DNA from 3 places in the Trichococcus sp. genome. Region 2 is predicted to be linked to each of the others. Evidence: predicted binding sites of a transcription regulator. Region 2 holds the regulator's gene; each other region holds the start of a gene.

Region 1 (2,207 bases), on a different contig from region 2:
AATCCAATGAGATGGATGCCATCAATAAGATAGAAGCAACGGCTATGTTGGCGGGGATTATCGTTGATACCCGTAATTTCAGTTTGAGAACCGGATCCAGAACTTTTGATGCTGCCAGTTATCTGCAGTCGAATGGAGCGGATACCGTTCTGATCCAAAAATCATTGAAAGAGGACTTGGACACCTATCTTTTGCGCAGTCATTTGCTTCAGACTATGGAATTTGTGAACGGAAACCTGGCGATCGTCCATGGGGAAGATGATAAAATCTATGACACGGTCGTCGCTGCTCAAACCGCCGACACGATGTTGTCTATGGAGGCGGTAGATGCTTCATTTGTCGTCACAAAACGCCAGGATGGCAGAGTCGGCATCAGCGCCAGAAGTCTGGGACAATACAATGTGCAGACCATCATGGAAAAATTAGGTGGTGGCGGACATTTGTCCAATGCAGCTACGCAGCTTGAGAATACGACAGTCCATGAAGTCGTCGAAAGACTGAAAGCAGTCATAAATCCAGAAAAAATCAAGGAAGGGGAATAATAAATGAAAGTTGTTTTTTTAGAGGACGTTAAAGGCAAAGGCAAAAAAGGGGAAGTCAAGGATGTTGCGGATGGTTACGCTAATTTCCTGATCAAAAACCGCAAGGCTGAAGAAGCGAATGCCGCTACGATTTCCGCATTGAAAGGCCAAAAGAAGGCTGAAGAGAAGAAGCAAGCTGAGGAGTTGGCAGCTGCCCAAGAATTAAAAGCGTTTCTGGAAAAGGATGAATCAATCATCAAATTATCCGCAAAAATTGGTGAAGATGGTCGATTGTTTGGTTCCATAACAACGAAACAGGTTGCCGAAGCACTGCAGAAGCAACATAATGTTAAATTGGATAAGCGAAAAATTGAATTGGAAAGTCCTATCCGCGCATTAGGTTTCACAAAAATGCCCGTAAAAATCCATCCGGAAGTGACAGCGATGTTGACGGTGCAAGTAACGGAAGGGTAATGCTTTTCAAAATACAAACGAAAGACAGGGATACTGATCTCTGTCTTTTCGTTTGTTTAGGAGGATCACTGGGGCAGTCCATATAATATGGAAGAAAATAAATTTGACGGCTGTAGTAAGGGGACCATCCCAATTGAATTTTCTGTAAAAACAGAACAAGAGTTCGGTATCCTGAATTGTAAATATGACTGATTTAGGATACAATAAGGAAGCAAAAGATGAGGAGGCCAGTAATGATTTCCTTGTCTGAATGAATCAAACCTGAAGGGTGAAAATATAAAATGGAAGAAATACTTCAAGATCGTATCCCCCCTCATAGTATAGAAGCCGAGCAATCCGTTCTGGGCTCCATTTTTTTGGATCCTGAAACGGTTGTCAATGTTCTGGAATACCTTGAAACATCTGATTTTTACAGAAAAAATCATCAGATTATTTTTGATGCGATCTTGCAATTGAACAACCGGAATGAAGCGATAGACGTCGTCACGATCGCCAACGAGTTGGATACGAAGAATCAACTTGAGAATGCTGGCGGCATGGAGTATTTGGCCGAATTGGCGGTTGCGGTTCCCACGTCAGCCAACGTGGAATATTATGCCAAGATAGTGGAAGAAAAATCGATTGTGCGCAATCTGATCCGTTCGGCTACAGAAATCGTCCGTAAAGGCTATGAAGAGGATGATGAGCTGGCTGTCATGCTGGACAGCGCCGAACAGAATATCCTTCAAGTATCCGAACGCAGGAACCGATCTGGCTTCATCCGTATATCGGATGTCGTATCGGCGTCACTGCAGAATATCGAATCTTTAGCGCAACGAAGCGATGATGTGACTGGGGTTCCGACCGGCTATATCGCCTTGGACAAAATGACGGCTGGCCTCCAAAAAGAAGAGCTGATCATCTTGGCCGCGAGACCGGCCGTGGGGAAGACTGCCTTCGCGCTGAACATCGCGCAGAATGTCGCGACAAAGGCGGATCAGGTAGTCGCCATCTTCAGTCTGGAGATGGGGGCGGAGTCATTGGTCAATCGGATGCTGTGTGCGGAAGGGAACATCGATGCGGGTCATTTGCGGACAGGACAACTTTCTGAAGACGAGTGGTCCAACCTGATCATGGCGATGGGAACACTTGGACAGTCAAAAATCTTCATTGATGATACGCCGGGTATCCGGATTGCGGAAATCAGGGCAAAAAGCCGTCGTTTACTGCAGG
Region 2 (2,207 bases):
TCTTCATCCGCCATATATAACGGAAGAGGTACTGCAGGACGCCCGCAATCAAGATGATCGCCGACCACTTCCACAAAGACGCCATGGTTAAGGTTCCCAACGCAATTTCATCGATGATGATTCCAACAACGCGCGGCGACACGACTTGCAGGATTGCGACAATGATCAGGAAAAAGACGCCAACAAAATAGGCTTTCCATTCCTGGCGGAAAAACCAACTTAATTTTTTGAAAATACTCACGTATATTACCCCCTTCTTACTTGTATAAAGACAAAATAAAAATGTGGAACCGTAGAGATCCACATTTTGTATATTATTTCATTAATCTACTTCTTTTTCTTTGTTGATTGTGCTTTCATAGAAGCCATGATTTGTTTAACTTTTCTCTCGGATGGTTTTTGACCCATCTGCATCATCATAGAACGCAACATTTCTTCATTGATCGGTGGATTTTCTTCAAAATATTTTACCATATAACGTCTTGCAAGGAAAAATCCGCCAACCGCGCCTGCTACTATTCCTAAAATGACCATCATTACCCATGCTGTTGTTGACACGTATTCATCCCCCTTTCCAAAGCATTCATTCATTAATTGTACTAAAGATTATGAGAAAAAGAAATAGCAATCACCGATAAATTTAGCAATTTTTCGAGAACGCTTCAACCATATCCGGTTTTGGGACAAATCTGTGCAAATTCTTGCTTCATCCCGAGAATATACGAACATCTGTTTGATATTTCGGATGATTAGTGGTATCCTAAACGTATAAATATAAGATTACGGAGATGATGATCTCATGGTTAAAAATAAAGATTCACGCCAAATTGAAGTGCTCCAATACATTTATGAAGAAGTCCAAGAAAAAGGCTATCCCCCGACCGTAAGAGAAATCGGAAATGCGGTAAAATTATCCTCCACATCCACGGTGCATGGCCATCTGTCGCGTCTTGAAAAAAATGGCTTTATTCAGCGCGACCCAACAAAACCCCGTGCGATTGAACTGACTCAAGCGGGTCTGGACAAGTTGGGGATCATGTCGGATAAAATGCCGTTGTTGGGTACCGTCACAGCCGGTGCGCCCATACTTGCCGTGGAAGAGGCGACTGATTATTTCCCTGTTCCCCCGGATCTGAAATCCAATTCCGGTTCTTTGTTCATGCTGAAAATCCGCGGAGATAGCATGATTGATGCCGGTATATTCGATGGCGATTCAGTCATCATCAGAAAACAAGCCACGGCTGAAAACGGCGATATCGTCATAGCCATGACGGACGACGATGAAGCGACCTGCAAACGATTCTATAAAGAGAACAACTATTATCGGCTGCAACCAGAGAATGCAAGCATGGAGCCGATAATCCTGGATTCTGTCCTCATTTTGGGGAAAGTAGTCGGTTTGTACAGGAATCACATCATTTAAAGAACAGTTCTCCGACTGACACAAAAAGGCTGCCGATCGGCAGCCTTTTTGCGTGTCCATTCTTATGCTGTTTTTTTAGTATTCCATCAGCGTGAAGATGTCATACCCTTGGATCAGGTCTCGACCCTTCAGATCCAACAACTCGATCAGGAATGCCAAACCGACGACTTCTCCGCCTAATTTTTCAACCAATTCAATGGTCGCGGCTGTAGTACCGCCGGTAGCCAACAAATCATCACAAACCAGCACTTTGTCGCCAGGCAGAATGGCATCTTGATGCAATTGCAGCGTCGCTTTTCCGTATTCCAATCCGTAAGAAACTTCAACCGTTTCTCGTGGCAACTTGCCTTTTTTGCGGGCCATTGCGAAGCCGCAGCCTAATTCTACAGCGACCGGGCAACCAACCATAAAGCCTCGTGCTTCGGGTCCGACTACTTTATCGACATTGAGGTCTTGGGCATATTTCACGATTTCTTTGATTGCATAGCGGTAGGCTTCGCCGTTTGCCATCAAAGGCGAAATATCGCGGAATATGATGCCTTGCTCCGGAAAATCTTTTACGTCAGCAATATATTGTTTCAAATCCATTTTATGTTCCTCCTAATTATTGTACCAGCATCTGTTCATTCAACCATTTCGTCAATTGCGAAAACGGACTGTAGATGAATAGTTTCTCAGCTTCCATTTTCTGCAGGCGATCTTTGAATACTTGCGTATCATCCAATGCCCTTTTGACAGGATTCTTGACCTCATTGATGAAACCATTGTCTATTGTAACAAATCC
Region 3 (2,207 bases), on a different contig from region 2:
CTCATTTTTGAGTACGGCGAAAGTAAGTTTTATACAGCCTTCTTCTTGGGTGGTTTCCTGCTGATCGTTTTCCTTAAAGTCGTTTCTATAGCAACCTCATCTGAAAAAGAAAAGTAAAGTAAGGATAACTATGACAGGCATTCTCAATAGCAAAATAAAGAATATTTCTAACGCTCAGAGACGATGGTTTGCAAAAATACGAAGTCTGATTTTAGACAGAAAGGTGATCCATTCATGCAAATTAAATTCGTAAATTTCTCAAAGCTGATGTTTATTCTCTTCATGACGTTAGGCTTCGTGCAGTATTTTCTTTCATCTCAATCATATCCTTCTTATACATCCAGAGGTGGATACATTTGGATTGCTACAATAATTTTATTCTTTGTGATACGGACATTCAAAAACAACTCAGGAAATTATTTACAAAAAATGCTCGATTATGCAGTAATCCTGCTTCTTGCGCTTTATTTAATTATCGGAATATTTTAGACGATTTCCTCATAATGCTTACAAGACTGACGGAGGGTACAAATGAAAAATACAAATTTCTCATTAAAGGTTTTCTTTATCATTCTTTTTCTTAGTTCTATCATCCTCAGTTTTTTTTCAGATGATTTTTCCTTCCTGCCCAAAGAATTTAACTTTGATAGTATCCTGTACCTGCTCATCCCCGCTCTCGTTCTAAATAGTAATCTTGATGATCACAGGCTGGACTCCAGCAAGACACTTTCAGCAAAGATAATTGATACTGTTTTTATGTCGCTGTTCAGTCTTGCTTATGTTTCGTATGTGTTGAACTTGTTTATGCTTTATGTTCAAACGCTCTGATTCAGTGGATAAAGGAGAGACCATGAAAAAAATTTACTTGTTTATATATACGGCAGTATTCCTTGTCTTCCTTCTGTATTTCGTTATAATACCTCGCCAACCATTGCCTTTCTCAAACAGGGTCCATCTATTTCTGATATTCAGTAGCGCGGCTATAGTATTGGGGGCCTTCAAACAACATAATCGAATCAGTGTGGTTTGTGGTGCAAGTGTTTTTGCGCTTATATGCGTGAGTTGGATTGTGCAGAATATTAATTAGATACTTAACGCGAACAAAAGGGTCTTCCATTTATATTTGGAAGACCCTTTTTGTCATTTTTCCCAAATATCTTTCTCTGTTCGCTTTACAAAAGCAAACACACGTTCGTATAATAGGGACATAGAGATTGGAGACGATTTTTATGTATGAAACGGAATTGGTTTTTGATTACGCGAAGGAGCCCAGTCGCGACATCCTCTGCATCGACTGCAAATCCTTCTATGCGAGCGTGGAATGCGTGCGGCGCGGGTTGCATCCGCTCGAAACAAAATTGGTTGTCATGAGCTATCCCTCAGCTGATCCGAAAGAGCGCGGCAGCGGATTGATCTTGGCTTCCTCCCCAGCCGCCAAAAAGGCTTACGGAATCTCGAACATCAGCCGGGCCAGAGACTTGCCCTTCCCTTATCCGCCGGGACTGGTGATTGCAGCGCCGCAGATGCGGTTGTATATGCAGAAAAATACCGAAATCAACAACATCTACAAGAAGTATGCGGATGAAGCCAACCACCATGTCTATTCGGTTGACGAAAGTTTCGTCGACATCACCGGCGCCCAGAAACTTTTCGGCAAAAGCTCGGCTTACGAAATGGCCAAACTCATCCAGGCCGACGTATTGCAGACGACCGGCATCTACACAACGATCGGCATCGGCGATAACCCGCTCTTGGCTAAACTGGCGCTCGATAATGCCGCCAAGCATCAGCCGGACATGATCGCGGAATGGCGTTATCCGGATATTCCCGAAACCGTCTGGAAAATCCCGGACATGACCGATTTTTGGGGCATCGGCAAACGTACCAAGCTGCGGCTCAATCGGTTGGGAATCTTTTCGATCTACGACTTGGCGCACACCAATTACTATGACTTGAAGAGCCAGCTCGGCGTCATGGGCGCGCAGCTGTACGCCCACAGTTGGGGCATCGACCGCAGCTTTCTGGGCGAAAAAGTCAAAGTCAGCTCGAAATCCATCGGTAATTCCCAGGTGCTCAACAAGGATTACGTGATCCGATCGGAAATCGAAATCGTCTTGATCGAAATGGCCGACCAGGTGGCGACGCGCCTGCGGAAATCCGGAGCCAAGACCCAGTTGGTGAGTCTGAGCATCGGCTACAGCATCAAC

What was found. The regulator LexA, encoded in region 2, represses DNA repair genes until DNA is damaged. The targets are predictions, from matches to a motif close to CNAACANNTGTTNG.
Region 1: the regulator LexA is predicted to act here: its motif matches at 1,148-1,161, upstream of dnaB (replicative DNA helicase).
Region 3: the regulator LexA is predicted to act here: its motif matches at 1,182-1,195, upstream of ACTCCX_RS11510 (Y-family DNA polymerase).

The regions. Positions count from the first base shown of each region.
Region 1 covers NZ_JBSQPW010000037.1:24,813-27,019, reverse strand. The annotation lists gene ACTCCX_RS10540 (DHH family phosphoesterase) at 1-542, shown strand, start outside; gene rplI (50S ribosomal protein L9) at 546-995, shown strand; gene dnaB (replicative DNA helicase) at 1,277-2,207, shown strand, end outside.
Region 2 covers NZ_JBSQPW010000036.1:10,951-13,157, forward strand. The annotation lists gene ACTCCX_RS10315 (ABC transporter ATP-binding protein) at 1-241, opposite strand, end outside; gene ACTCCX_RS10320 (YneF family protein) at 328-558, opposite strand; gene lexA (transcriptional repressor LexA) at 800-1,423, shown strand; gene ACTCCX_RS10330 (adenine phosphoribosyltransferase) at 1,499-2,011, opposite strand; gene recJ (single-stranded-DNA-specific exonuclease RecJ) at 2,028-2,207, opposite strand, start outside.
Region 3 covers NZ_JBSQPW010000047.1:3,622-5,828, forward strand. The annotation lists gene ACTCCX_RS11505 (hypothetical protein) at 532-828, shown strand; gene ACTCCX_RS11510 (Y-family DNA polymerase) at 1,230-2,207, shown strand, end outside.